DNA from 3 places in the Pseudomonas sp. 9.2(2024) genome. Region 3 is predicted to be linked to each of the others. Evidence: predicted binding sites of a transcription regulator. Region 3 holds the regulator's gene; each other region holds the start of a gene.
The links. The regulator sigma-54, encoded in region 3, starts transcription at its own class of promoters, with help from an activator protein. The targets are predictions, from matches to a motif close to ANTGGCATNNANNTTGCTNT.

Region 1: a site for sigma-54 is predicted at 2,071-2,090, ahead of ABFB52_RS10260 (CmpA/NrtA family ABC transporter substrate-binding protein). Genes of this name have one in related genera too.
Region 2: a site for sigma-54 is predicted at 4,930-4,949, ahead of flgB (flagellar basal body rod protein FlgB). Genes of this name have one in related genera too.

What each region holds. Positions count from the first base shown of each region.
Region 1 is NZ_CP155585.1:2,257,101-2,267,143, reverse strand. It holds gene rlmKL (bifunctional 23S rRNA (guanine(2069)-N(7))-methyltransferase RlmK/23S rRNA (guanine(2445)-N(2))-methyltransferase RlmL) at 1-78, opposite strand, end outside; gene ABFB52_RS10270 (ribosome modulation factor) at 609-824, shown strand; gene ABFB52_RS10265 (quinone-dependent dihydroorotate dehydrogenase) at 963-1,982, opposite strand; gene ABFB52_RS10260 (CmpA/NrtA family ABC transporter substrate-binding protein) at 2,205-3,416, shown strand; gene ABFB52_RS10255 (ANTAR domain-containing protein) at 3,432-4,007, shown strand; gene ABFB52_RS10250 (nitrate/nitrite transporter) at 4,438-5,649, shown strand; gene ABFB52_RS10245 (bifunctional protein-serine/threonine kinase/phosphatase) at 5,657-7,327, shown strand; gene nirB (nitrite reductase large subunit NirB) at 7,637-10,043, shown strand, end outside.
Region 2 is NZ_CP155585.1:4,896,705-4,906,747, reverse strand. It holds gene ABFB52_RS22070 (MFS transporter) at 1-147, shown strand, start outside; gene ABFB52_RS22065 (flagellar brake protein) at 207-941, opposite strand; gene ABFB52_RS22060 (flagellar protein FlgN) at 1,037-1,504, opposite strand; gene flgM (flagellar biosynthesis anti-sigma factor FlgM) at 1,553-1,879, opposite strand; gene flgA (flagellar basal body P-ring formation chaperone FlgA) at 2,098-2,859, opposite strand; gene ABFB52_RS22045 (chemotaxis protein CheV) at 2,942-3,874, shown strand; gene cheR (protein-glutamate O-methyltransferase CheR) at 3,922-4,749, shown strand; gene flgB (flagellar basal body rod protein FlgB) at 4,991-5,398, shown strand; gene flgC (flagellar basal body rod protein FlgC) at 5,402-5,845, shown strand; gene flgD (flagellar hook assembly protein FlgD) at 5,861-6,589, shown strand; gene flgE (flagellar hook protein FlgE) at 6,620-7,933, shown strand; gene ABFB52_RS22015 (ribonucleoside-diphosphate reductase subunit alpha) at 8,662-10,043, opposite strand, start outside.
Region 3 is NZ_CP155585.1:1,252,625-1,262,667, reverse strand. It holds gene lptC (LPS export ABC transporter periplasmic protein LptC) at 1-565, shown strand, start outside; gene lptA (lipopolysaccharide transport periplasmic protein LptA) at 552-1,097, shown strand; gene lptB (LPS export ABC transporter ATP-binding protein) at 1,097-1,822, shown strand; gene ABFB52_RS05520 (RNA polymerase factor sigma-54) at 2,009-3,502, shown strand; gene raiA (ribosome-associated translation inhibitor RaiA) at 3,576-3,884, shown strand; gene ptsN (PTS IIA-like nitrogen regulatory protein PtsN) at 3,896-4,360, shown strand; gene rapZ (RNase adapter RapZ) at 4,363-5,220, shown strand; gene ABFB52_RS05500 (HPr family phosphocarrier protein) at 5,236-5,511, shown strand; gene ABFB52_RS05495 (ZIP family metal transporter) at 5,549-6,442, opposite strand; gene ABFB52_RS05490 (superoxide dismutase) at 6,473-7,084, opposite strand; gene ABFB52_RS05485 (hypothetical protein) at 7,086-7,526, opposite strand; gene ABFB52_RS05480 (class II fumarate hydratase) at 7,554-8,930, opposite strand; gene ABFB52_RS05475 (FagA protein) at 8,911-9,318, opposite strand; gene pmbA (metalloprotease PmbA) at 9,481-10,043, opposite strand, start outside.

The DNA.
Region 1 (10,043 bases), 1.0 Mb from region 3:
AAGCCCGACGGCTTCCTCGATGAGCAGGCCTTCAAGGCCTTTGGGGCAAGTGAGGAAGAGTTCGAAACGGTCGGACATGGTTTTTCCAGAGCCTTTGGCTAATGAACCGGCAACGCATTGCCGATCCGGTTTTCAATCAGGCGCTTTTCTACAAGAGCGCCCGCGTGGCACGAAGGTGTGCCGTTCCATCCCCGCTGCTCGGGTTAAAAGAGCTTAGATGCCGGGACAGATAAAAAAGTTGAAGCAACAAAATGACTCAAAGCAACCCTTCGTCGAATAGTACCCCAGCGTAAACGTGGGTCATTCTCACTAAAGGATTAACCTCATCATCCAGCGCGGGGCCGATCATACCGGGGTTTGGCCAATAGACGCTGGATAAATACGCGGTTACTTATGGCCATAGCATCTTTTTCGTTACGTCCTTATGACAAAACGGTCATTCCATCGATGTGACTCATTGGTTAGAACTGGACACAGGTTGACGTCGCAACGGCGTCAACACCTTGGCTCGCCACGCCGGCAGCGAGCCGCCAACGGCAGAGTTTTTCTGCCAGACCTCAATTGAGGTCGACGCGACAAAAACAGTCAACAAGTGAGGGAAACACCCTATGAGAAGACTTAAGCGTGATCCGTTGGAAAGAGCATTTTTGCGCGGATATCAATATGGCGTTGGTGGCAAATCCCGTGAGCTTTGCCCATTTACTCTACCGTCGGTACGTCAAGCCTGGATCAACGGCTGGCGAGAAGGACGCGGCGACAACTGGGACGGTATGACCGGCACTGCGGGAATCCACAGACTCAACGAACTTCACGCCGTCGGCTGACACAGGGCACTTATTCCGACACGACAATCTGATTTCGTAACAACCTGATCACCATGCACGTCCTTCCCGGACGGCGGGCTACGGCCCAGGGGCTCCTTCGAGGAGCCCTTTTTTATGCCTGCCTTTTATTTCCGTCGATCAGCGCTTGGCGGCGATCGCGTCCACGGACTCGCGGATCAGCGCCGGGCCCTTATAGATGAAGCCGGAGTAGATCTGCACCAGGCTCGCGCCGGCAGCGATCTTCTCCGCCGCATGCTTGCCTTCGGTGATACCGCCCGCCGCGATGATCGGCAGCTTGCCGCCCAGCTCGGACGCCAGCACTTTCACGGTGTGAGTGCTCTTCTCACGCACCGGCGCGCCGGACAGACCGCCCGCCTCGTCACCATGTTCCATGCCTTCGACGCCCACGCGGCTGAGGGTGGTGTTGGTGGCAATCACCGCGTCCATCCCGGTTTCGATCAGTGCTTGCGCAACCTGCGCGGTTTCTTCGTCGGTCATGTCCGGCGCGATCTTGATCGCCAGCGGTACATGTTTGCCATGGCGCAGGGCCAGTTCAGCGCGGCGCGTGGCCAGATCCGCCAACAATTGCTTGAGTGAGTCGCCAAATTGCAGGCTGCGCAGGCCCGGGGTGTTCGGCGAACTGACGTTGACCGTGACGTAGCTGGCGTGGGCGTAGACCTTGTCCAGGCAGATCAGGTAGTCGTCTACCGCGCGCTCGACCGGGGTGTCGAAGTTCTTGCCGATGTTGATCCCCAGCACGCCCTTGTATTTGGCCGCCGCCACCCGCGCCAGCAGGTTATCCACACCGAGGTTGTTGAAACCCATGCGGTTGATGATCGCCTCGGCTTCCGGCAGACGGAAAATCCGTGGTTTCGGGTTGCCCGGCTGCGGGCGCGGGGTCACGGTGCCGATTTCGACAAAACCGAACCCCAGCTGCGCGAAGCCGTCGATGGCCGCGCCGTTCTTGTCCAGACCGGCCGCCAGACCGACAGGGTTCGGGAACTCCAGGCCCATGACGGTCACCGGCAGCGACGCCGGGGCCTTGCACAGCAAGCCGTTGATGCCCAAACGCCCGCCCGCGCCGATCAGATCCAGCGACAGATCGTGGGAGGTTTCCGGGGAAAGTTTGAACAACAGCTGACGGGCCAGGGTGTACATGGGCGGCTATGACTCGGGCGGCGAAAAGAGGCGGCGATTATAGCCGGGCATCGCCCCGCCGCGCGAGGCGCACGGGTAAATCCGTGCGCATGGCATATGCCTTGCACCTTCCTCGGCATCAGCCCGCAGGCCAATGGTGGCGTGCAGGCAAGGACAATGGCGTCGTCTCTCGGTTTTGCGCGGGCAAAGCCTGGGACGACGTTTTTTTTGAGGGTGGCTTTCATGACTCAAACCTCCGCCGGGCCGCTGGCCTGGGTCAACGGCAGCGATGCCCCGGAAAAAAGCGCGATCAACCTCGGCTTCATGGCCCTGAGCGACTGCGCCTCGCTGGTGGTCGCGGCTACTCAGGGCTTTGCCCAGCCTTACGGCCTGACCCTGAACCTCAAGCGCCAGAGTTCCTGGGCCAACCTGCGGGACAATCTGGTCAGTGGCGAACTCGATGCCGCCCACAGCCTTTACGGTCTGATCTACGCGGTGCACTTGGGCATCGGCGGTGTCGCGCCGACCGACATGGCGGTGCTGATGGGCCTGAACCAGAACGGTCAGAGCCTCAACCTGTCCCACGGTTTGCAGGGCCTGGGCGTGACCGGTCCTGAAGCGCTGCACCACCATGTGCACCAAACCCGCGCAAAACTGACCTTCGCCCAGACCTTTCCGACCGGCACCCATGCCATGTGGCTGTATTACTGGCTGGCGAGCCAGGGCATTCATCCGTTGCAGGATGTCGACAGCGTGGTGGTGCCGCCACCGCAAATGGTCGCGCACCTGCAGGCCGGGCGTATTGATGGCCTCTGCGTTGGCGAGCCGTGGGCGGCCAGCGCCGTGCAGCAGGATCTCGGTTTCACGCTGGCGACCAGCCAGACCATCTGGCCCGATCACCCGGAAAAAGTCCTCGGCTGCACCCGCGCCTTCGTCGAGCAATACCCCAACACCGCCCGCGCGCTGGTGATGGCGGTCCTCGAAGCCAGCCGTTTTATCGAAGAAAGCCCGGAAAACCGCCGCAGCACCGCGCAACTTCTCAGCGCCAGCGAGTACCTCGACGCCCCGGTGTCCTGCATCGAACCGCGCTTTTTCGGCAACTACGACGATGGCCTCGGCAATCGCTGGCAGGATCCGCACGCCCTGCGCTTTCACGGCGATGGCGCGGTGAATCTGCCGTACCTGTCGGATGGCATGTGGTTCATGACCCAGTTCCGCCGTTGGGGTTTGCTGCGCGATGACCCGGATTACCTCGCCGTCGCCCGTCAGGTGCAGCAACTGGAGATCTATCGCGACGCGGCGACTGCTGTGGGCGTCGCAGCCTGGGGCAAGGACATGCGCAGCAGCCAGTTGATCGACGGCAAAATCTGGGACGGCAGCGACCCGGCCGCCTACGCCCGAAGCTTCAAGCTCCACGCGCTGAGCGACAGCGCGCCCCTTTTCGCCCAACGCTGACAGGAGACCGCGAACATGCTGCGCATTCTGCTGATCAACGACACCGCGAAAAAAGTCGGACGCCTGAAAGCCGCGCTGACCGAGGCCGGTTTCGAGGTGATCGACGAGTCGGGTCTGACCATCGACCTGCCGGCGCGCGTCGAAACGGTGCGTCCGGACGTGATCCTGATCGATACCGAGTCACCGAGCCGCGATGTGATGGAGCAAGTGGTGCTGGTCAGCCGCGACCAGCCACGGCCGATCGTGATGTTCACCGACGAACATGACCCCGGCGTGATGCGTCAGGCGATCAAGTCCGGGGTCAGTGCCTACATCGTCGAAGGCATTCACGCACAACGCCTGCAGCCGATTCTCGACGTGGCCATGGCCCGCTTCGAGAGCGATCAGGCCTTGCGCGCCCAGCTTCAGGCCCGCGACCAGCAACTGGCCGAGCGCAAACGAATCGAACTGGCCAAGGGCCTGTTGATGGAAATGAAGGACTGCAACGAAGAAGAGGCCTACACCCTGATGCGCCGCCAGGCCATGAGCCGCCAGCAGAAACTGATTCAGGTGGCGGAGCAGATCATTGCCATGAGCGAGTTGCTCGGCTGAAAAGCCCCTCACCCTAACCCTCCCGAAACGTCGGACCGCCCGGAGGGAGAGGGAACCGACCGCAGTGTCTTGCGTCATACATCGACCTGAAAAACCCAGTCGATTATGGATTCAAAGCCGATCGTTCACGTCGGCGTATCTCTCGAATATCCCCCGATCAGTCCCCTCTCCCTCCGGGAGAGGGCTAGGGTGAGGGGCTTTTGATTTTGACTTGGCACAAATCTCGCTAAGCAATCCCTACAGGTAACCAACGGCGGTTGCCCCACCTACGACAAAGACGTCGCTCACCTTCTTCGCCCCTTTCGGCGATCCGGGTAGCGGCGTTTTTGCGTTTTGGCCCCACAGCCCGGGGCCGGTGGTGCGGCCGTGGCGGCGCTCCACTTGCTGGCTTGTGACTCCTTCTCGAGATTCTTAACAGCTGAGGTGCGCGATGAATAAAAGCTTCTGGAAATCCGGCCACACCCCGACCCTGTTCGCGGCCTTCTTGTATTTCGACCTGAGCTTCATGGTCTGGTACCTGCTCGGCCCGCTGGCGGTGCAGATTGCCGCCGACCTGCACCTGACCACCCAACAGCGCGGCCTCGTGGTGGCCACGCCGATTCTGGCCGGCGCGGTGCTGCGCTTTGCGATGGGCATGCTCGCCGATCGCCTGTCGCCGAAAACCGCCGGGCTGATCGGCCAGGTGATCGTGATCTGCGCACTGTTCGGCGCCTGGAAGCTTGGCATCCACAGTTACGAACAGGCCCTGCTGCTCGGTTTGTTCCTCGGCATGGCCGGCGCCTCGTTCGCCGTGGCCCTGCCGCTGGCCTCGCAGTGGTATCCGCCAGAGCATCAGGGCAAGGCGATGGGCATCGCCGGGGCCGGCAATTCCGGGACTGTGTTCGCGGCACTGATCGCCCCGGTGCTGGCGGCGGCGTTCGGCTGGAGCAATGTGTTCGGTTTCGCCCTGATTCCGCTGATCCTGACCCTGGTGCTGTTCGCCTGGCTGGCGAAAAACGCGCCGGAGCGGCCGAAAGCCAAGTCCATGGCCGACTACTTCAAGGCCCTGGGCGATCGCGACAGCTGGTGGTTCATGTTTTTCTACAGCGTCACCTTCGGCGGCTTCATCGGCCTGGCCAGCGCCCTGCCCGGCTACTTCAACGATCAATACGGTTTGAGCCCGGTGACCGCCGGTTACTACACCGCGGCCTGCGTGTTCGGTGGCAGCCTGATGCGTCCGCTGGGTGGCGCGCTGGCGGACCGGTTCGGCGGTATCCGCACCCTGCTGGCGATGTACACGGTAGCCGCCGTCTGCATCGCGGCGGTCGGCTTCAACCTGCCAAGTTCCTACGCGGCGCTGGCACTTTTCGTCTGCACCATGCTCGGTCTCGGCGCGGGTAATGGCGCGGTGTTCCAACTGGTACCGCAACGTTTCCGTCGCGAAATCGGCGTGATGACCGGGCTGATCGGCATGGCCGGCGGCATTGGCGGTTTTGCCCTGGCGGCAGGCATGGGCGCGATCAAACAGAGCACCGGCAGCTATCAGCTGGCGCTGTGGTTGTTCGCCAGCCTTGGCGTGCTGGCGTGGTTCGGCCTGCACGGGGTCAAACGTCGCTGGAGAACCACTTGGGGTTCGGCGGCCGTGACCGCTGCCCGGGTCTGAAGCCCGAATGGCTCTGCAACTGAGCTTTGCCGAAGCCAGCGCCACCGGCCCCCGCGCGGAAAATCAGGACGCTTTGCGCCTGGTGACCCCCGCCCCGGCGCTGGCTGCCAGCAAGGGTTTCCTGTTCGCCATCGCCGACGGCGTCAGCCAGTGCGCCGATGGCGGGCTGGCCGCGCGTTCGACCTTGCAGGCGCTGGCGCTGGACTACTACGCTACCCCGGAAACCTGGAGCGTGGCCCAGGCCCTCGATCGTCTGCTGCTCGCACAAAACCGCTGGTTGCAGGCCAACGGTGGCGGACAGCCGTTGCTCACCACGGTCAGTGCGCTGGTACTGCGCGGCCGGCGATTTACCTTGGCCCACGTAGGCGATTGCCGGGTCTATCGCTGGCACGCCGAGACCTTGCAGCGGATCAGCGAAGATCACGTCTGGGATCAACCGGGCATGCAGCATGTGCTCAAGCGGGCACTGGGACTGGATCAGCATCTGGTGCTGGATTTTCTCGATGGCGAACTGCGTGACGGCGAATGTTTCGTGCTGCTCAGTGATGGCGTGTGGGCGGCGCTCGGCGATACCGCCATCGCCGGAATCCTGCGCGATCAACCGGATCTGAACAGTGCCGCGCTAACGTTGGTCAACGCCGCGCATCTGGCCGGCAGTCAGGACAACGCCAGCGCGCTGTTGGTGCGAGTGGATGCCGTCGGCGAGGCCAGCCTCGGCGACGCGCTGATCCATTTGCAGCAGTGGCCGCTGCCCCCGCCGCTGAAACCGGGTCAGGACTTTGAAGGCTGGCGGGTTCAAGAGGTTATAAGCCGGAGCCAGCAATCGTTGCTGTATCGCGTGCTCGATGGTCAGGGCCAGGCGTGGCTGTTGAAGACGTTGCCTGCACAACTGGCAGACGATGCTCAGGCCGGTCAGGCCTTGCTGGCGGAGGAATGGTTTCTCAAACGCGTCGCCGGGCGGCACTTTCCTGAAGTCCATAGCGCCGGCCAGCGTCAGCATTTGTACTACGTGATGCGTGAATATTCAGGGACGACCCTGGCGCAGTTGTTCGCACAAAGCGGCCCGCTGCCACTGGCTCAGTGGCAGGATCTGGCCGAACGCCTGCTGCGGGCTGTCGGCCTGTTGCATCGACGGCAGATCCTGCACCGCGACATCAAACCGGAAAACCTGCACCTGGGGGACGACGGCGAGTTGCGCCTGCTGGATTTCGGTCTGGCGTATTGTCCCGGTCTGTCGCAGGACGCACCGTCGACCTTGCCCGGAACCCCGAGCTACATCGCACCGGAAGCCTTTCAAAGCGCAGTACCCAGCGCACAACAGGATCTGTATGCGGTGGGCGTGACCTTGTATTTCTTGCTCACCGGGCATTTTCCCTACGGCGAGATCGAAGCGTTCCAGCGCCCGCGTTTCGGGGTGCCGGTGAGTGCCGGGCGTTATCGCCCGGATCTGCCGGAGTGGCTGGCGCAGTGTCTGGAACACGGTGTGGCGGCCGATCCTTTGCAACGCTATGAAACCGCCGAGGAATGGCTGCTGATTCTGGAGCAAGGTGAGCGCCGCAGCCTGAGTGTGCGCCCTCGTCCCTTGCTGGAACGTGAGCCGTTGAAGGTCTGGCGGACACTGGCGTTACTGGCACTGCTGGGCAATCTGGTCCTGCTGTTCCTGTTGTTTCATGGCTGATGTGGCGCTCCATTAACGGGCGTGCCGCTTCCATTCAGTGCAAAAACCACATCGAACATCTGGCCATTTCCAGCATTACCCCAGTGAAATCGCGGCTCAGCGCAACTTGGCACAACCACTGCATTAACGTTTCCAACTGACATAAAGCCCGACCTTCAACGACGAAGGCCAGGCTTCCCGAGAGAACGGGACAAGGACAAAGGCGTCCTCGCTAGGTAACTGGCGGGACGCCTTTTTTGTTTGCGCCATTTTTGTCGAGCAAGGCCTGACTGCCCACAAGAGGCAAGCCCGATGCTCCCGGAGAACCTGATGAAAAAACTCAAACTGGTGATGATCGGCAATGGCATGGCCGGGGTCCGCACCCTGGAAGAACTGCTCAAGCTGAGCAACGAGCTGTACGACATCACGGTCTTCGGCGCCGAACCGCACACCAACTACAACCGCATCCTGTTGTCGCCGGTACTGGCCGGCGAACAAACCTTCGAAGAAATCGTGCTCAACGACCTCGACTGGTACCTGGAAAACAACATCAAACTGCTGCTCAACCGCAAAGTGGTGGAGATCGACCGGGTCAAACGCCGGGTGATCGCCGAGGACGGCACCGAGGCCGAGTACGACCGCTTGCTGATCGCCACCGGCTCGACCCCGTTCATCCTGCCGATCCCCGGCAACACCTTGCAGGGTGTGATCGGCTACCGCGACATCGCCGACACCCAGGCCATGATCGACACCGCAAAAACTCACAAGCACGCCGTGGTGATCGGCGGCGGCCTGCTCGGCCTCGAGGCCGCCAACGGCCTGATGCTGCGCGGCATGCACGTCACCGTGGTGCACCTCGGTGAGTGGCTGCTGGAGCGGCAACTGGACAAGACCAGCGGCCAACTCCTGCAAACCGCCCTCGAATCCCGTGGCCTGCACTTTCGCCTGTGCGAACAGACCCAGGCCCTGCATGACGCCGGCAATGGTCGCGTCGGCTCGGTGCAATTCAGGAACGGCGACATCATCCCCGCCGATCTGGTGGTCATGGCCGCCGGGATCCGCCCCAACACTGAACTGGCAGAAAAGGCCGGTATCCCGTGCAATCGCGGGATCCTGGTCAACGACACCCTGCAAACCTACGACCCGCGCATCTATGCCATCGGTGAGTGCGCCAGCCATCGTGGCATCGCCTACGGCCTGGTGGCGCCGCTGTTCGAACAGGCCAAGGTCTGCGCCAACCACCTGGCGCAACTGGGCTTCGCCCGTTATCAGGGCTCGGTGACGTCGACCAAATTGAAAGTCACCGGCATTGATCTGTTTTCCGCTGGCGACTTCATGGGCGGCGAAGGCACCGAAACCATCACCCTCTCCGACCCGATCGGCGGTGTGTACAAAAAACTGGTGATCAAGGATGACGTGCTGGTCGGCGCCTGTCTGTACGGCGATACGGCAGATGGCGGTTGGTATTTCCGGCAGATTCGTGAGAATCACGCCATCGGCGAGATCCGCGATCACCTGATGTTTGGAGAAAATGCACTTGGCGATGTAGGACATCAGGGCCAGGACAAAGCCATGAGCATGGCCGACAACGCCGAAGTCTGCGGCTGCAACGGCGTGTGCAAGGGCACCATCGTCAAGGCCATTCAGGAACATGGCCTGTTCAGCGTCGACGAAGTGAAGAAACACACCAAGGCTGCCAGCTCCTGCGGCTCCTGCGCCGGGCTGGTCGAGCAGATCCTGATCAACACCGTCGGCGGCGCGGCGGACGTCAAACCGAAAAGCGAAAAAGCCATCTGCGGTTGCAGCGACCTCAACCACGGCCAGATTCGCCAGGCGATTCGCGAACAGCATTTGCTGACCATCGCCGGCACCATGAGCTACCTCAACTGGCGCACCCCGAACGGCTGCGCTACCTGCCGCCCGGCCCTCAACTATTACCTGATTTCCACCTGGCCCGGCGAAGCCAAGGACGATCCGCAGTCGCGCCTGATCAACGAACGGGCCCACGCCAACATTCAGAAGGACGGCACTTATTCGGTGGTGCCACGGATGTGGGGCGGCGTGACCAACCCGTCGGAACTGCGGCGTATCGCCGACGTGGCGGACAAATATCAGGTGCCGATGGTCAAGGTCACCGGCGGCCAGCGCATCGACCTGCTGGGGATCAAGAAACAGGATCTGCCCGGTGTGTGGAAAGACCTCGACATGCCGTCCGGCCACGCCTACGGCAAATCGATCCGCACCGTGAAAACCTGCGTCGGCAGCGAGTTCTGCCGCTTCGGCACGCAGAATTCGACCCAGTTGGGCATCGACCTCGAGCACGATCTGTTCAACATGTGGTCGCCGCACAAAGTGAAACTGGCGGTCTCCGGATGCCCACGCAACTGTTCGGAAGCGGGGATCAAGGACGTAGGAATCATCGGCGTCGATTCCGGCTGGGAGATGTACATCGGCGGCAACGGCGGGATCAAGACCGAAGTCGCCGAGTTCTTCGTCAAGCTCAAGACCGCCGAGGAGGTGCGCGAGTACAACGGCGCGTTCCTGCAGTTGTACCGTGAGGAAGCCTTCTACCTCGAACGTACCGTGCACTACCTGCAACGGGTCGGCATGGAGCACATCAAAAAAGCCGTGCTGGAAGATCCCGAGCGCCGCAAGGCCCTGAACGAGCGCCTGCAATTCTCCCTGTCGTTCGAACAGGATCCGTGGAAAGAGCGCCTCGCCCAGCCACAACTGAAGA
Region 2 (10,043 bases), 2.6 Mb from region 3:
GAGCAGGTGGTGCAGGAGCAGATGCAGAATACGGTCGCTCCGGAGCCTGAACCTGAACCTGAACCAGAACCTGAACCAGAATCTGCCGCGCCCACCGACTCGACAGTCGAAGACGAGGGGCCGGACATCACTCCCGCCAAGCCGTGATCCGGGCATAAAAAAACGGGCAGTCACCGCAGTGACTGCCCGTTTTTCATGCCTGCCGATCAGAGATCGTCTTTATCGAACCGACGCGCTTCGCGCTGCAGTTGATAAACGAAACGCTCGACGTTCCGGGCCGCCGGGCCGCTGATGTTGTGAAAGCGCAGGCCGGCGAAGGTGATGTTGAGCTTTTCTTCGAAGTGCAGGTAACGCAGCTCGACCGATACCGGTTGGTTGCCGAACAGCGGTGCGGCGATCAGGCGATCATAGACCTGGCCCAATTGCAGGCGGTCGGTGATATCGCCTTCAAAGCGCAGCTTGCAACCCGTGGCCGAGATGTCCAGCAATTTGCCATCCAGCGGTGCCTTGAGCTTTTCGCCGCCGAGCACGACGCTGACCAGGTCGGTCAGTTTCAGTGCGGCGCGAAAGGCGTTGCGGCGCTGGTGATAAACCACTTCGGTGGGAAGGTCGCCGGTGTAGAAGCGGTCGCCGTCGGAGTCTTTGATGCTCAGCGTCCCTGTGCATTCCCAGGCAATGCGCACGCCATCATGAAAACCCTCAACCTTGAACGGTTCGCCTGCTTCCAGAAAACGTTCGCCGTCGCGCGGGATCATCTCATCAAGCTTGATCGAACCGTTTTCGCGATCGACTTCAATCAGGTAGCTCTGGAAGCGCTGGCTGCGCTCGTGGAACGTAATGATCAGCGGATCGTGGCTCTCTTGCAGCTGGCGCAGATTGCTGGAGATCTCCAGGGGCGTGGTGAGCACCTTTGGGGGCTGCGGAGCGTCATCGTTGGACACGTTAAATCAATCTCCAGACAAAATTTGACTACGACTGGCCAGTATTTTGCCAGCATGTTTCGCACGTTGATAGGGCGCAAGCATAGAAGAAAGCATCACGCCTGGCTGAGCGCGCGTGGTTTCTGCAGTTTGGAGAAGGTGCCGCTGGCATCGTAGAGCGCGGGAGGCTCGCCGCCGGTGAGGATTTTCAGCTGATTGGCCGTAGCGGCCTGCTGCATGATGATCGACTGGCCGTTCTTGACGTTGGCGGCCTGGCACTGGGCAATCAGGTCGGTCAGGACATCGCTCTGGCTCAGCAACTGATCGCCGATGCTCGACTGGCTGGCCAGTTGTTCCAGGCCTGCGCGGTCGAGCGACAGATTGAGACTGGCGAGGATTTCGCTGCGCTTGCGGCCATGCTGTTCGAGCAGAATGATCAATGCCTGTTTGCGCGCCAGAATTTCTTCCAGCAGAGGCATGTCGCGACCGTGCAAGGCGAGGGACTCGGTTTGCAGTAACTCCAGCAATTGTTGAGCTGGAGCAAAGTCGTCGGTGATCAGTTGCAATAAATTAGTGTCGTGCATGGCTGGCCTTGGGTTTTAAGCGTCCAAAAGCCTGGCGCTGACCGAGGCCTAGCGCTGGGCTTCGAAATTAAGCAGTTTGCTGGCTACACGGTTGCTGTCGACCTTGTAGCTGCCATCGGCAATCGCTGCTTTCAACTCGGCCACGCGGGCTTTATCGACGGCAGGCTGATCGCGCAGCTTGTCAGTGACCTTCTGCAACTGTTGAGCCTCATTGCTGAGGTGTACCGATTCCCCGCTTTTTGCGGTACTGGCCTGTTCGGCCGGGGTATTCAGCGGCGCGGAGGTGCCGGTTTCGGCGGTTTCCTTGGCGTTGCTGGTACGTGTACTGCCCGTAAGTGACGAGGAGCTGTTCAAACGGCTGAAATCGATGACCATGTTAAAAACCTCTGGGAATTTGGACGCTTGCCATGTTCTCGGCCATCCCCTGGAAAACTTTAGGCTCATTTAGCAATGAGCTTGCATGCGCCGTTGCAGATCCTGCTGCGGCACAGTTTAGGGAACAGCTCTGGTCAGCGCCAGTTTTCTGCTTGGGTACTCAGGGGCTTTTCAAATATCCGTTCATACAGCCGCTCACATCACCGCTACATGGCCGTTCACATGGCAACTTCCACCTGGCCCGGCGCGATAACCTGCGCCTTGATAACCCGTTGGGAATTGAGGTTTTTCACCCGAATCTGTTCTTTCAGGCCGCCGTTCGACAGGGCTTCGCCCGGCATGCGGACGGCGAGGGTGCCGCTGCGGGCGGTGATCACCACTTGATCGCCCTTGCGAACCACTTCCGCCTGTTCCAGATGCACCAGGGTGATGACTTGATCGGCTACCGTTGGTCGGGTCAATTTCTGGCCGATGGCTTCATCCACCGACGTCAGGAAACCCTGATTGATCGTGCTGACGTCGCGCTCGCGCAAGGTCACGTCTTGAGGCTCGATGATGCCGGCGCGTTTGAGTGGCCGCGTGGTGGTGACAATCTCGCGAAACAGGCGGACTTGAGCGGGCACGAACACCGTCCAGGGGGAGCTGCCTTCGCAGCGGACCTTGACCGTGACACGGCCCAGAGGGCGTGCCGGACTCTCCAGTGTCGCTGTCAATTCCTTGTCGCACATAGGCATGCGCATGCGGGGATCGAGCTGGTTGACCTCGATTTCATAACGGCCTTCCGTTTGACTGGTAGCCAGATAGTCTTCTACGGTGAATTCAAGAAAGCCCTGAGTGACGCCGATAAGCATGTCAGGCAAGGTAACCGCATCAGCACCGGCAGGGCTGCCAGCGAAAAAAAGGCAAACGGCGGACATCGCGCAAAGCCTTCTGCGGAGGGGAGATGTCAGGCGTCGGAAAAATGTCGTTTGAGCGTTCATACGAGTTAAAAAGCAAGCGCCGTGCCGTTTAGCAATGAATGTGCGTCGCAACAACACTTGGCGTTGGTGTAGGAGTCTGGGCATGGCTGGTGTAATGGATTCGGTGAACCAGCGCACGCAACTGGTGGGGCAGAATCGCCTGGAGCTGTTGTTGTTCCGTCTCGACGGCCAGCAGCTCTACGGGATCAACGTGTTCAAGGTTCGGGAAGTGCTGCAATGCCCGCAACTGACGCTGATGCCCAAGTCCAGTCCTGTCGTGTGCGGGGTGGCGAATATCCGGGGGGCGACCATTCCGATCCTAGATCTGGCGATGGCGACCGGCTCCGGTGCTTTGAAAGACAAGAACAGTCCGTTCGTGATCATCACGGAATACAACACCAAGACCCAGGGTTTCCTGGTGCGCTCGGTGGAACGAATCGTGAACATGAACTGGGAAGAGATTCATCCGCCGCCCAAAGGCACCGGACGCGATCACTACCTGACCGCTGTGACTCGGGTCGACAATCAGTTAGTCGAAATCATCGACGTCGAAAAGGTGTTGGCGGAAGTCGCGCCGACCCCGGAAGCGATTTCGGTCGGCGTGGTGGATGTCGAGACCCAGAGCAAGGCGTTGTCGCTGCGGGTGCTGACGGTCGATGACTCGTCGGTGGCGCGCAAGCAGGTGACGCGTTGCCTGCAGACGGTCGGTGTCGAAGTGGTGGCGTTGAACGACGGCAAGCAGGCGCTGGATTACCTGCGCAAGCTGGTCGACGAGGGCAAGAAGCCGGAAGAAGAGTTCCTGATGATGATCTCCGACATCGAAATGCCGGAGATGGACGGGTACACCCTGACGGCCGAGATCCGCAGCGACCCTCGCATGCAAAAGCTTCATATCATCCTGCATACTTCGTTGTCGGGTGTGTTCAATCAGGCGATGGTCAAGAAAGTCGGTGCCGATGACTTCCTGGCCAAATTCCGTCCTGATGACCTGGCATCCCGGGTAGTCGACCGGATCAAAGCAGCAGATATCAGCTAAGGGCCTTTTGCCCCTGGCGTTCAACACGATTTAAGAGGCGGCATCATTTGTCTACGGGTAATTTGGATTTCGAACAGTTCCGGGTCTTCCTGGAAAAAGCCTGTGGCATTTTGCTCGGTGAAAACAAGCAGTACCTGGTGTCGAGCCGTCTCAACAAACTGATGGAGCAGCAAGGCATCAAGTCCCTGGGTGAGCTGGTTCAGCGCATCCAGACCCAGCCGCGCAGCGGTTTGCGCGAGCAGGTGGTCGATGCCATGACGACCAACGAAACCCTGTGGTTTCGCGACACCTATCCGTTTGAAGTCTTGAAGAACAAGGTGCTGCCCGAAGCGATCAAGGCCGCTCCCAACCAGCGTCTGCGGATCTGGTCGGCGGCCTGCTCGTCGGGTCAGGAACCCTATTCGCTGTCGATGTCGATCGACGAGTTCGAGCGGACCAACATCGGCCAGTTGAAGATGGGTGTGCAGATCGTTGCCACCGATCTGTCCGGCAGCATGCTGACCAACTGCAAGACCGGCGAGTACGACAGCCTGGCAATCGGTCGCGGTCTGTCCGCCGATCGTCTGCAGCGCTACTTCGACCCGAAAGGGCCGGGGCGCTGGGTGATCAAGGCACCGATCAAGAACCGGGTGGAGTTCCGCTCGTTCAACCTGCTCGACAGCTACGCAAGCCTGGGCAAGTTCGACATCGTGTTCTGCCGCAACGTGCTGATCTACTTCTCCGCCGAGGTGAAGAAGGACATCCTGTTGCGCATCCACAGCACGCTGAAGCCGGGCGGTTATCTGTTCCTTGGCGCTTCCGAGGCGCTGAACGGTCTGCCGGATCATTACCAGATGGTTCAGTGCAGCCCGGGGATCATCTACCAGGCGAAGTGATCAAGACCGGCAACACCAGAAACGGGAGTCCTCAGGGGCTCCCGTTTTTTTATGCCTGAAGGTTTTGCCGGTGGCAGGTGGCGGCAGAAAAGCGGCATCCGGCGGAAACCGGTTGCCGCTTTTCTGGCATTGCCGCGTTGCCGGTTCCGCGCAAAGCCCCGTAATCCGGGGCTTTCTGAAACTGGCACGCCGCTTGCTATAACCCTGTTACGAAAAATCCGGTCACCTGAAGGTTCCCGACATGAGCATCAGCTTCGATAAAGCGCTCGGCATTCACGAAAAGGCTCTGGGCTTCCGCGCCCAGCGTGCCGAAGTGCTGGCCAACAACATCGCCAACGCCGATACCCCGAACTACAAGGCGCGGGATCTGGAGTTCTCCAAAGTGCTCGAAGCACAGAGCCAGAAGAACGCCAACGGCACCATCGCCCTGAACATGACCAACAGCCGTCACATCGAAGCTGAAGGGCTGGGCAATGGCGACGAGTCGCTGATGTATCGCACGCCGATGCAGCCGTCGATCGACCAGAACACCGTGGACGCCCAGCTGGAACAGTCGAACTACGCGGAAAACGCGGTCGGCTTCCAGGCCAGCTTCACCCTGCTCAACAGCAAATTCAAAGGGCTGGTATCAGCCCTGCGCGGAGAGTAATCCATGTCCCTGTCCAGCGTTTTCAACATTGCCGGCAGCGGCATGAGCGCCCAGACCACCCGCCTCAACACCGTGGCTTCGAACATCGCCAACGCCGAGACCGTCTCGTCGAGCATCGATCAGACCTACCGTGCCCGTCACCCGGTATTCGCCACCATGTTCCAGGGCGGCCAGAGCGGCGGCAGCAATTCGCTGTTCCAGAACCAGGATGCTGCGGGCCAGGGCGTGCAGGTCATGGGCGTGGTCGAAGACCAGAGCAACCTCGAAGCGCGCTACGAGCCGAACCATCCGGCAGCCGACGCCAAGGGCTACGTCTACTACCCGAACGTCAACGTGGTGGAAGAAATGGCTGACATGATTTCCGCGAGCCGGTCGTTCCAGACCAACGCCGAAATGATGAACACCGCCAAGACCATGATGCAGAAGGTACTGACCCTCGGTCAGTAATAAGGGGCGACTGCCATGAGTGTTACCGATACCACCAGCAGCCTGACGATGAACGACATACTGGCCAACTCTTCGAAGAAGACCAGTAGCACGACCACCGGCGGCATCGCTTCGGCCACCAACAGCTCGACCGGCGGCCAGGCCCTGGGCAAGGACGCGTTCCTGCAACTGCTGGTAACCCAGCTGAAGAACCAGAACCCGCTCGACCCGCAGGACAACAGCGCATTCGTTGCCCAGCTGGCGCAGTTCAGCAGCCTTGAGGGGATCACCACCCTCAACAGCACCGTCAGTTCGCTGGCCGGCAACTACAACTCGTCGCAAGCCCTGCAGGCTTCGTCGCTGGTCGGTCGCAACGTGATCGTGCAGACCAGCTCGGTACAGCTCGACGATCCGAGCAAAGGCATGACCGGTTCGGTCACCGTTCCGTCGTCGATTGCCGGCGGCACCGTCTCCATCACCGACAGCAGCGGCACCGTTGTTCGCACCATCGACCTGGGCAGCCGCGCAGCCGGCAATGCGAGCTTCACCTGGGACGGCAAGGACAAGGACGGCAACCTGGTGAAAACCGGTACCTACACCGTCAAGGCGAACGCCTCGATCAACGGCACCGCGACCGACCTGGCGACCTACCTGCCAGCCACGGTCACCAGCGTGACGATCAGCCAGACCGGTGGCGAGCTGATGCTCAACCTGTCCGGCAAGGGCACTGTTGCCCTGTCCAAAGTACAAACCATTGGTATATAGAGCCGACTAACCGGCACAAAGGAGTGGAATATGTCTTTCAATATCGGCCTTAGCGGTCTCTATGCAGCCAACAAGCAACTGGACGTGACCGGCAACAACATCGCCAACGTCGCGACCGCCGGTTTCAAATCGTCCCGTGCAGAATTCGAAGACGTCTACTCGGCGACTCGCCTGGGTAGCGGCAGCAAGGTCATCGGTAATGGTGTGCGCCTGGCCAACGTTTCCCAGCAGTTCACCCAGGGCGACATCAACAACACCGGCAACGTGCTGGACATGGGCATCAACGGTTCGGGCTTCTTCACCCTGAGCAACAACGGCTCGATCTCCTACACCCGTGCCGGTACGTTCAAGGTCGACAAGGACGGCTTCATCACCAACACCGACTACACCTCGCGTCTGCAAGGCTATGGTGTGGACTCCAACGGCAAGGTCATCAACGGCGTGTTGACCGACCTGAAGATCGACACCTCGAACCTGGCGCCGAAGTCCACCTCGCTGGTGACCTCGACCATCAACCTGAACTCGACCGCTCCGGTGATCGACGACACAGTGGCGGCCGGCAAGTTCGACCCTAGCAAGACCGAGACCTACACCAAGTCGTTCAGCACCCCGATCTATGACAGCCAGGGTAACTCCCACGTCATGGACCAATACATGGTGAAAACCGGTGCCAACACCTGGAAGGTCTACACCCTGGTAGACGGTCGTAACCCGGATGCTACCGGCAGCGATCCGAAAGTCACCGCACCTGTCGCTTCGACCATGACCTTCGACTCCACCGGTCAACTGACTCAGGTCAGCACGCCGCCTGCCGTGATCAGCAGCGACCTGAAACTCACTGGCTGGGTACCGGGTACTGTCACCAACGGCGTGTGGAAGGCCAACGGTGCTTCGGCGAACCCGGCTGGCATCACCATTTCGATGGCCAAGACCACTCAGTTCAACGCTGACACCGCGCGTTCGATTCCGACTCAGGATGGTTACGCGACTGGCCAGATCACCAACCTGACCATCGACGGTACCGGTACGCTGTTTGCCAACTTCAGCAATAACCAGAGCAAGGCCATCGGCCAGGTTGCGCTGGCGAGCTTCACCAACGAGCAGGGTCTTCAGCCGATTGGTGGTACCAGCTGGAAAGAGACTTACGCTTCGGGTATTCCGGGCTACGATGCGCCGGAGACCGGTACGCTGGGTTCGGTTGTTTCGAACTCGCTGGAGGAGTCGAACGTTAACCTGACCAATGAGCTGGTTGATCTGATCAAGGGTCAGAGTAACTATCAGGCGAACGCCAAGACCATTTCGACTCAGAGCACTATCATGCAGACCATTATTCAGATGACCTGATTTCTGGGTTTGGTTTTGTATGGGAGCCCCTCTTTTTGAGGGGCTTTTTTTTGGCTGCGGTTTGGGGTGTTTATCCGTTTCTGCGGGTGTTGCCGCTGGCGGTTTCGCCCTTACGGCGAGTCCCTTTTGCAAACGCCAAAAAGGAACCAAAAGGCTGGGCCCCGGCGTTCGGCACCTCGCTTTGGCTCGGTGTTCCTTCGTTACGGGATTCATCCGGGGGCATCGCCTACGGTTTGCTTCGCTACACCTCCTCTCGATGCATGCGGCTGCGCCGCACGGTCGCTGCGCTCCCACCCCCGGATAAATCCCTCCACTCAGCCTTCCGATGGGGCCGGCACGTCAAAAGCCTTACTCGAGCTAACGCTCATCGTATTGAGTGGTGGAAGCAGGGATGTTTGCTTTAGTTCAACTCGGTCTTTCACGTCGGCGTATCTCTCCCAAACAACTCGGTCAGTCCCCTCTCCCTCGGGAGAGGGTTAGGGTGAGGGGGCTTTGGAGAGGAAATGCGGGAGTTGAGTTGGATGCGTTTCAAAACCCAAGTTCACCTCGGTATTTCACGTCGGCGTATCTCTCCCAAACACCTCGGTCAGTCCCCTCTCCCTCCGGGAGAGGGCTAGGGTGAGGGCGGCTTTTGGTTTTTTCGCGGACAAAAGAAAACCCCCGACAAACCAGAAGTCTGTCGGGGGTTTCTCGGATCAGGCGTTTCGCAACGCCCGATTCAGCTCAGCTTATTGGCAAGCTTCGCAATCCGGCTCGTCGATGGCGCAAGCCTTCGGTACTGGAGCCGGGCCGGCAGGGGCTGCCAGGACCGAGTCGTCGCCGTGGTTGCCGCCGCTGGATACAGCGTTCAGCTTGCCGGTGTTGATGGTCGACTTCTCGGTGCTGGTCGCGGCCAGGGCACGGAGGTAGTAGGTGGTTTTCAGACCACGGTACCAGGCCATGCGGTAGGTCACGTCCAGTTTCTTGCCCGATGCGCCGGCGATGTACAGGTTCAGCGACTGGGCCTGGTCGATCCACTTCTGACGACGGCTGGCGGCGTCAACGATCCACTTGGTGTCCACTTCGAATGCGGTCGCGTAGAGCTCTTTGAGTTCTTGCGGGATGCGCTCGATCTGCTGAACCGAACCGTCGTAGTACTTCAGGTCGTTGATCATGACCGAGTCCCACAGACCGCGAGCCTTCAGGTCGCGAACCAGGTACGGGTTGATCACGGTGAATTCGCCCGACAGGTTCGATTTCACATACAGGTTCTGGTAAGTCGGTTCGATCGACTGCGATACGCCGGTGATGTTGGCGATGGTCGCGGTCGGTGCGATGGCCATGATGTTCGAGTTGCGGATGCCTTTCTGTACACGGGCGCGAACCGGTGCCCAGTCCAGGGACTCGGTCAGGTCGACGTCGATGTACTTCTGGCCGCGTGCTTCGATCAGGATCTGTTGCGAATCCAGCGGCAGTACGCCTTTGGACCACAGCGAACCCTGGAACGTCTCGTACGAGCCGCGCTCGTCGGCCAGGTCGCAGGAAGCCTGGATCGCGTAGTAGCTGACCGCTTCCATCGACTTGTCGGCGAACTCGACGGCAGCGTCGGAACCGTAAGGGATGTGCTGCAGGTACAGCGCGTCCTGGAAGCCCATGATGCCCAGGCCGACCGGACGGTGACGGAAGTTGGAGTTCTTCGCCTGCGGTACCGAGTAGTAGTTGATGTCGATCACGTTGTCGAGCATGCGCACGGCGACGTCGATGGTGCGCTTGAGCTTGGCGGTGTCCAGCTTGCCGTCGACGATGTGGTTCGGCAGGTTGATCGAGCCCAGGTTGCAGACCGCGATCTCGTCCTTGTTGGTGTTCAAGGTGATCTCGGTGCACAGGTTCGAGCTGTGAACAACGCCGACGTGCTGCTGCGGGCTACGCAGGTTGCACGGGTCTTTGAAAGTCAGCCATGGGTGGCCGGTTTCGAACAGCATCGACAGCATCTTGCGCCACAGGTCTTTGGCCTGGATGGTCTTGAACAGCTTGACCTTGCCCGGGTACTCGGTCAGGGCTTCGTAGTACTCGTAGCGCTCTTCGAAGGCCTTGCCGGTCAGGTCGTGCAGATCCGGTACTTCGGACGGCG
Region 3 (10,043 bases):
CAAAAAGTTTCGCAACATCCTGCTGTTCGGTTGCATCGCAGCGATATTCGGTGCGGTCGGCTACTGGAACATCAGCCCGGAACGCTTCCTCGACAAACCGCCGGTTTCGGCAGAGGAAAGCCCGATCGACTGGTATGCGACCAATACCCACACGATCCAGTACCTCGAAGACGGCAAAGTGCAGTACGAAATGACGTCCGACAAGGCTGAGCACGTCAAGGCGACCGACATTACACTGGTCACCAAGCCTGATCTGAACATGTTCCGTGGCACCGATTTCCCATGGCACGTGACCAGTGAACGCGGTGAAGTGAACTCCGGTGGCACCGAGGTCGAGCTGATCGACTCGGTACGCGTCAAGCGCACCGACGAAAAGAACCGCGACACCCTGATCACCTCCACTCGCATGACGGTGTTCCCGCAGCAGCAATATGCGCAGACCCAGCAACCCGTTAGAATCGACGGCGCTGGCGGTGTATCGACTGGCGTAGGAATGAAAGCGTATTTGAAGGAAAGCAGGATACACCTGCTATCGAACGTAAGAGGACAGTATGAGGCTCGTTAAAACCCTCCCTATTTTGCTCAGTCTGGGCGCAGCACTGGGAAGCGTGAGCGCCTGGGCTCTGCCGAACGATCAAGAGCAGCCAATCCGTATTCAGGCCGACGATGCCCAGCTGGACGACAAGAACGGCGTTGCTACCTATAAAGGTGACGTGATCATCACTCAGGGTTCGATGATCGTCAAAGGCAACACCGTGACCATCACCCGCACCCAGACCGGCGATATCGACGTCGTGACCTCGGTGGGCAACCTTGCCTACTTCGAGCAGTTGCAGACGGCGGGCGACACCAAGCCTGTACAGGGCTGGGGCGTGACCATTCAGTACCACGCCGCGCAAAACCGCGTTGTGCTGATCGACAAGGCGAAAGTCGTCGACAAGGACAACAACACCACTCAGGGCGAGAAAATCGTCTATGACACGGTGAAAAAGCTGGCCAGCGCTGGTCGTGCCACCGGCAACAAGGTCACCGAAGCGCGTCCGCGCATTGACATGGTGATCCAGCCGAAGAAGAAAACCGACGAGAAAACCCAGTAATGGCAACTCTGAAAGCTCAGCACCTGGCCAAGGCCTATAAAAGCCGCCAGGTCGTGCGCGACGTCAGCCTGTCGATCGACAGCGGTCAGATCGTCGGCCTGCTCGGCCCTAACGGCGCCGGCAAGACCACCTGCTTCTACATGATCGTCGGTCTGGTCCAGGCCGATCAGGGTCGCGTACTGATCGACGATCTGGACGTCAGCCACCAGCCGATGCACGGTCGCGCCAAGGCCGGTATCGGCTATCTGCCGCAAGAAGCGTCGATCTTCCGCAAACTGTCGGTAGCCGACAACATCATGGCCATCCTTGAGACCCGTCAGGAGCTCGACAAGGCCGGTCGTCGCAAGGAGTTGGAAAGCCTGCTGCAGGAATTCCACATCAGCCACATCCGCGACAACCTCGGCATGAGCCTGTCCGGTGGTGAGCGCCGCCGGGTGGAAATCGCCCGTGCACTGGCCACGGCACCGAAATTCATCCTGCTCGACGAACCGTTCGCCGGTGTCGACCCGATCTCTGTCGGCGACATCAAGCAGATCATCCACCACCTCAAGGCCAAGGGCATCGGTGTACTGATCACCGACCACAACGTCCGTGAGACGCTGGATATCTGCGAAACCGCCTACATCGTCAACGATGGCCAGTTGATCGCCGAAGGCGACTCCGCGACCATCCTCGCCAACGATCTGGTGAAGGAAGTCTACCTGGGCCACGAGTTCCGCCTGTAAGCTCGACGGTATTCGACCAGCCGTCCGGGTGCTGTAACGTTGAAGCGCTTTTTTATACGCTTTTATTGTTACAGCGCTCTAGGCAAACACGACAGTTTCAGGCATATAATTTGCTTAAGTTTGGCGCTCCGGCGCCCTGTAGTGGATGGCGCATAGCGCCGGCGAATAAGGTGTTAAGCCCCTGCCATGAAACCATCGCTAGTCTTGAGAATGGGCCAGCAGCTGACGATGACACCGCAGCTGCAACAGGCCATCCGCCTGCTCCAATTGTCTACCCTGGATCTGCAACAGGAAATCCAGGAGGCTCTGGAATCCAATCCGATGCTCGAACGCCAGGAAGACGGCGACGACTTCGACAACTCCGATCCCATGGCCGACAACGCCGAACAGAAGCCCAACACCGAGATCCAGGAACCTTCTTATCAGGAGACCGCGCCGACAGTCGACAACCTCGAAGACGGCGAATGGAACGAGCGAATCCCCAACGAACTGCCCGTTGACACCGCCTGGGAAGACGTCTACCAGACCAGCGCCAGCAGCCTGCCGAGCAGCGACGATGACGAGTGGGACTTCACCACCCGCACCTCCGCCGGCGAGAGCCTGCAAAGCCACCTGCTGTGGCAGTTGAACCTCGCACCGATGTCCGACACCGATCGCCTGATCGCCGTCACCCTGATCGATTGCATCAATAATCAGGGCTACCTGGACGAAACCCTCGAAGAAATTCTCGAAGCCTTCGATCCCGAGCTCGACATCGAGCTGGACGAGATCGAAGCCGTCCTGCACCGCATCCAGCAATTCGAGCCGGCAGGCATCGGCGCACGCAACCTGGGCGAATGCCTGCTGCTGCAATTGCGCCAGCTGTCGGCCAAGACCCCTTGGCTGGCCGAGGCCAAACGTCTGGTCACCGATTACATTGACCTGCTCGGCAGCCGCGACTACAGCCAGCTGATGCGGCGCATGAAGCTCAAGGAAGATGAACTGCGCCAGGTCATCGAACTGGTGCAGAGCCTCAATCCGCGCCCAGGCTCGCAGATCGAATCCACCGAAGCCGAGTACGTGGTGCCTGACGTCATCGTGCGCAAGGACAACGAGCGCTGGCTGGTCGAGCTGAACCAGGAATCGGTACCGCGCCTGCGGGTCAACGCCCAATACGCCGGTTTCGTGCGCCGTGCCGACACCAGCGCCGACAATACCTTCATGCGCAATCAGTTGCAGGAAGCTCGCTGGTTCATCAAGAGCCTGCAGAGCCGCAACGAAACCCTGATGAAAGTAGCCACCCAGATCGTCGAGCATCAGCGCGGCTTTCTGGAGTACGGCGACGAAGCCATGAAGCCGCTGGTCCTGCACGACATTGCAGAGGCGGTTGGCATGCACGAGTCGACGATTTCCCGGGTGACCACGCAGAAATTCATGCATACCCCACGGGGCATATATGAACTGAAATACTTTTTCTCCAGCCATGTGAGCACCTCAGAAGGCGGTGAATGCTCGTCCACGGCGATCCGCGCGATCATCAAGAAACTGGTTGCCGCGGAAAATCAGAAAAAGCCGTTGAGTGACAGCAAGATCGCTGGTTTACTGGAGGCACAAGGCATTCAGGTGGCTCGCCGCACCGTCGCCAAGTACCGCGAATCCCTCGGGATCGCGCCTTCGAGCGAACGCAAGCGGTTGATGTAAGCCACGTTACAGCGTTCCAGTGGCAGGCTCTTCGGCCTGCCGCTTTATGCACTGGCAACGAAGGAGAAGCTGTATGCAAGTCAACATCAGTGGACACCAACTGGAAGTTACCCAGCCTCTGCGCGAGTACATCGAGCTCAAGCTCAAGAAGCTCGAAGGGCATTTCGACAAGATCACCAACGTACAGGTCACGATGTGCGTCGAAAAGCTGAAGCAGAAAATCGAAGCCACGCTGCATATTCCCGGCAACGAGGTCGTCGCAAACGCGGAACATACCGATATGTACGCTGCGATCGACGCGTTGACCGACAAGCTTGATAAACAACTCAAAAAGCATAAGGAAAAGACCCAGAGCCTGCTTCAGGGCGCTACCGGTCGATAACCCCCACCCCCATGATCCGACTTGAAAGTATCCTGACCCCCGGCCGTTCCCTGGTGAACGTGCCGGGCGGCAGTAAAAAGAAAGCCCTCGAACAAATTGCCAACCTGATCGCCCGGGAAGTCCCGGATCTGGAGATGCAAGATGTCTTCGAGGCATTGATTGCCCGTGAAAAACTGGGTTCCACCGGTTTTGGCAACGGCATCGCCATTCCTCACTGCCGCCTCAAGGGCTGCGAAGCGCCGATCAGTGCGCTGATGTACCTTGATGCCCCTATCGATTTCGACGCTATCGACGGCGCGCCTGTGGACCTGCTGTTCGTCCTGCTGGTGCCGGAAGCCGCCACCGATGCGCACCTGGAGCTGTTACGCCAGATTGCCAGCATGCTCGACCGCAAGGACGTGCGCGACAGACTGCGCAGCGCGCCAAGCAACGAAGCCTTGTACCAGGTTGTACTGGAAGAACAGAACAGGCCGTAACCATGCGCTTGATCATTGTCAGTGGCCGTTCCGGCTCGGGTAAAAGTACCGCCCTGGATGTCCTTGAGGACAACGGCTACTACTGCATTGACAACCTGCCAGCCGGCTTGTTGCCAGACCTCGCCGAGCGCGCGCTGGTTCATACCGAAATGCTCCAGCCACAGGTGGCGGTCTCGATCGACGCCCGCAACCTGCCGAGCCATCTGTCACGCTTTCCAGAGTTGCTCGAGGAAGTGCGCAGCCGGCACATCCAGTGTGATGTCCTGTACCTGGACGCCGATGACGAAACGTTGCTCAAACGTTTTTCGGAAACCCGTCGTCGCCACCCGCTCAGCAATGCCAATCGCTCGCTGGCCGAAGCCATCAACGACGAAACCGCGCTGCTGGGCCCGATCGCCGATCTGGCCGACCTGAAGGTCAATACCACCAATCTGAACCTCTACCAGCTGCGCGATACCATCAAGCTGCGACTGTTGAACCAACCGGAGCCGGGGACTGCATTTCTGGTGGAGTCGTTCGGTTTCAAACGCGGCATGCCGGTGGATGCGGATCTGGTGTTCGATGTACGCTGCCTGCCCAATCCGTACTGGAAACCGGAATTACGCGCACAATCCGGGCTCGATGAGCCTGTGGCGGAATACCTGGCGGCGCAGCCGGAGGTCGAAGAGATGTTCCAGGACATCTATGCGTACCTGTTCAAATGGCTGCCGCGCTTCGCTGCAAGCAATCGCGCTTATGTGACCATTGCCATTGGCTGCACCGGCGGACACCACCGTTCCGTCTACCTGACCGAACGCCTGGGTCAGGCCCTGCAGAAAACCCTGAAGAACGTCCAGGTTCGCCACCGCGACCTCAGCTAAAGGATTCACACCGCGATGCCTGCTCTGGAAATCGAAATCATCAACAAGCTGGGCCTGCATGCCCGGGCGTCGGCAAAGTTCGTTGGCGTGGCGGGTCAATATCCCGACTGCACGATCAGAGTGGGTCGCACCCCGGAAACCACGGTTGATGGCAAAAGCATCATGGCGATGATGATGCTCGCCGCCGGCAAGGGCACCAAAATCCACCTGAGTACTGAGGGTCATCAGGAACAGGAAGCCATGGATGCGCTGGTCGCGCTGATCAACAACTACTTCGACGAAGGCGGTTGAAAGCCTTTAGTGTCGAGGGAGGGAGCAAGCCTCCCTCTCATCCCAACGCCGTATCCATCACCATCATCAGGCAGAACCCGATCAACAATCCCAGGCTCGCCAGCTTGTCGTGACCATTGCGCCGCGACTCCGGGATCACTTCGTGAGTCACCACCAACAGCATTGCCCCGGCCGCCAGCGCCAGTCCCAGGGGTAATAACAGTTCCGCCAGGCTGACCAGCCACGCACACAGCAGTGCAAACACCGGCTCGACCAGGCCCGATGCCGCCCCGATCAGAAACGCCTTGACCCGCGACATCCCGGCTCCGGCCAACACCAGCGCAATGACCAGTCCTTCCGGCACATCCTGCAAGGCGATGCCCATCGCCAGGCTGTCAGCGTCCGGCATGCCGCCGCCAGCGGAAACACCGACGGCCATGCCTTCCGGGATGTTATGGGCAATGATGGCAAACACGAACAACCAGATACGTGGCGGAATCACCGGATGCTCGACAGTGCCGATGAGCATTTCCGGCGAAGCCCCGGACACCTTGCGATCCACCAGATACAGGCCGAACGCCCCGAGCATGATGCCGAAACAGATCAAACCACTGGCGCCCCACGGGCCAAGCCCCAGACTTTCGGCGGCAGCGATTCCCGGCACGATCAGCGAAAACGCGGTTGCCGCCAGCATCACACCGGCGCCAAAACCCAGCAGCGTATCGCCCAGGACCTGGGGCATGTTGCGGATCACCAGCACCGGAACCGCGCCGAGTGCAGTGCCGAGAGCGCAGATCGCGCCGCCCTGCAATGCCCGCGACAATCTCGGCTCCAGATTCAGCCATTCCAGCCCATGCGCCACCAGCAAGGTCATGCCCGCCAATAGCAGCAGCGATCCAATTGCGTAACGAAACATACGCCCACTTCCGATCGCCAGTGTTTCAGTGCCCATAGTCACCCTTGGATTGTTTTTATAGGAGACTTAAACCAGCGCGGCCTGATAGCGCACAGCAACTTCCGGCCAGTTGATCACGTTGTAGAAAGCGCTGATGTATTCCGGCCGACGGTTCTGATAACGCAGATAGTAGGCGTGCTCCCACACGTCGAGGCCGAGTATCGGCGTGTTGCCGTTCATCAGCGGGCTGTCCTGGTTACCGCTGCTTTCCACCACCAGTTTCTTTTCCGGGGTGACGCTGAGCCAGGCCCAACCACTGCCGAAGCGGGTCAGTGCGGCTTTGGTGAAGGCCTCTTTGAAGCTGTCGAGGCCACCCAGTTGCTCATCGATCGCCTTGGCCAGCGCACCGTCAGGTTTGCCACCGCCGTTGGGCACCATCACTTCCCAGAACAGCGAATGGTTGGCATGACCGCCGCCCTGGTTGATCACCGCCGCACGAAGCTTTTCCGGCAGTTGCTGGACGCTGGCGACCAGCTTCTCCACCGGCCAGTCCGCGAATTCGGTGCCCTCGACCGCAGCGTTCAGATTGTTGATATAAGTCTGATGATGCTTGGTGTAGTGGATCTCCATGGTTTGCGCATCGATGTGCGGCTCCAGTGCGTCGTAGGCGTAAGGCAAGGCTGGCAGGGTAAAAGCCATTTCAGTGGACTCCATGGTGATGTTGGGCAGGCACGCGGCGCGCATTGCCGGTATCCGGGTGCAGCAAGCGTTGGGTGCGCGGGTATTCGCCGTGTTCGCTGATGAAATTGAGCAGCTCGACGTAGGTCTTGCTGCTCTGGCGAAGGGCCGCTTCACGCAGCGCCGGGCGCAGGCGCTCGTCCTGCATGGTCTGCAACAGTCGTTGATGGATCGCGCACAGGTACTCGGCGCTCTCCTCCGGCTGGTTCAGGCGCAGATGCAGGTCGGCCAGGTTGTGATGAGAAATGACGCAGGCCGCCACCGCTTCGTCGGCATCGGCCCAGCGCTCGAACAACACCTGTGCCAAAGCCAGGGCTTGCAGGTAAGCCTCGCGGGCATCGATCAGCTCGCCCAGCATGAAGCAGCGATTGGCCCGTTCGATCGTGCGTTTCCAGTGCTCCATGGTGAACCTCCAAAGCGGTTGCGGTGCTTACACGCCGCCGGCGGTGAGTTTCTCGGGATTGAGCAACTCTTCCAGCTGGCTGCGCGACAGGTCGGTGTGCTCCAGCGCGACATCAATCACCGGACGACCTTGTTTGTAGGCCTGCTTGGCGATCTCGGCAGCCTTCTGGTAACCGATGATCGGGTTGAGTGCGGTCACCAGAATCGGGTTGCGCGACAGCGCTTCCTTGAGGCGCGACTCATTGACCTTGAAGCTGGCAATCGCCTTGTCACCCAGCAGACGGCTGGAGTTGGCCAGCAACTCGATGCTGCTCAGCAGGTTCTGGGCGATGATCGGCAGCATCACGTTCAATTCGAAATTGCCCGACTGACCGGCGATGGTGATCACCGAATCGTTGCCGATCACTTGCGCGGCCACCATGGCGGTGGCCTCCGGAATCACCGGATTGACCTTGCCCGGCATGATCGAGGAACCCGGCTGCAGCCCTTCCAGTTCGATTTCACCGAGACCGGCGAGCGGGCCGGAGTTCATCCAGCGCAGGTCGTTGGCGATTTTCATCAGCGACACGGCGGTGGCCTTGAGCTGGCCCGACACGGCCACGGCAGTGTCTTGCGAGCCGATCAGAGCGAACAGATCCTTGCCCGGCGTGAACTGGACGTTGGTCAACTGGCTCAATTGGCGGCTGAAACGCGCAGCAAATTCCGGATGCGCGTTGATCCCGGTACCGACCGCCGTGCCGCCCTGGGCCAGGGATTGCAGGCTTGGCAGCAAATCCTGCAGGTGACCGATATTGGCCTTGAGTTGCTGCGCCCAACCGTTGAGCACCTGACTCATGCGCACCGGCATGGCGTCCATCAAGTGGGTGCGGCCGGTCTTGACGTGGTGATGCACCTGCTCGGCCTTGCGCTCGATCACTTGCACCAGATGCAACAGCGCCGGCAGCAGTTGTTCGTGCAAAGCCAGCGCGGCGCTGACGTGGATGGTGGTTGGAATGATGTCGTTGCTGCTCTGCCCGCAGTTAACGTGATCGTTGGCGTTCACCGGCTCTTCGAGCAGGCGGCTGGCCAGGGTGGCGATCACTTCGTTGGCGTTCATGTTGGAACTGGTGCCGGAGCCGGTCTGGAAGATATCCACCGGGAAATGCTGCATGAAGTCGCCTTCCAGCAGACCTTGGGCGGCATCGCTGATGGCTTTGCCTTGCGCGGCGCTGAGCTGGTTAAGTTCGACGTTGGCGCGTGCGGCAGCCGCTTTCGCCAGAATCAGGGCGCGGATGAACTGGGTCGGCATCGGCTTGCCGCTGATCGGGAAGTTATCCACTGCGCGCTGGGTCTGCGCGCCGTAGAGAGCGTCCACCGGCACCTGCAGTTCGCCCATGCTGTCGCGCTCAATACGTGTCTTGGTCATCTGAAAATCCTTGCACCAGTTCAATAAGAGGAATCGAGGGTTGCAACTCGCAGGTGGCGAGCTGCCAGGTGTAGCTTTGCCAGCGTTTGAGCCGGCATTTGCACAGTGACAGGCGCTCCATTTCACGCAGCGGGCGCCAGGCTTGATCGAGGCAGAGGCTGCGCCAGTGCCACGGCAACGCGATGTCGGTGGCCGTGTCGAGCAGCAGACGAAAAGAGGTTTCGGCGACCGTCCAGGGCGAGGTCGCCGTGCAGCAGGCCAGATACCGGCCTTCGGCCAGGTAGAGTTCGATCAGGCGCGGTTCGTCGGGATCCATCGCGCAACGGATCTGGCGACTCATCCAGCGCCAGCTTTCGAGGTACGGCTGCTCGTGCAAGGCAGAACTCATGATTCTGGGCTCATCCGATAATGAGATTTATTATTAGATGATAATGAGAACCAAAACAAGAGTGGCTTTTTTGCTGCCCTGATCAACCCGAAAAGTTTGCGGAAACAAAAAAGGCGCGCCACCCAATCGGATGACACGCCTTTTTTTGTACCTGCCTAGGGCTTAGCTGCCCGCGACAGTCATCTTCTCGATCAACACCGAACCAGTGCGAATGTTGCTGCGCAGTTCCAGATCGTTACCCACCGCGACGATCTGCTTGAACATGTCACGCATGTTGCCGGCGATGGTCACTTCCTGCACCGCGAACTGGATTTCACCGTTCTCGACCCAGAAACCCGCCGCACCGCGCGAGTAATCACCAGTCACCATGTTCAGGCCATGGCCCATCAGTTCGGTGACCAGCAGTCCACGCCCCATGCGCCGCAGCAAGGCAGCCTGGTCTTCATCGCCATGGGTGACGAACAGGTTGTGCACGCCGCCCGCGTTGGCGGTGCTCGGCATGCCCAGTTTGCGACCGGAATAGGTGCCAAGGATGTACGAGACCAACTCGCCTTTCTCGACGAACGGTTTGGCATAGGTCGCCAGGCCGTCACCATCGTAGGAAGCACTGCCCATGGCGCGCATCAGGTGCGGACGCTCGTCGATGGTCAACCATTCCGGGAACAGCTTCTGCCCCAGGGTGCCTTCGAGGAAAGACGATTTGCGGTACAGACTGCCGCCGGAAA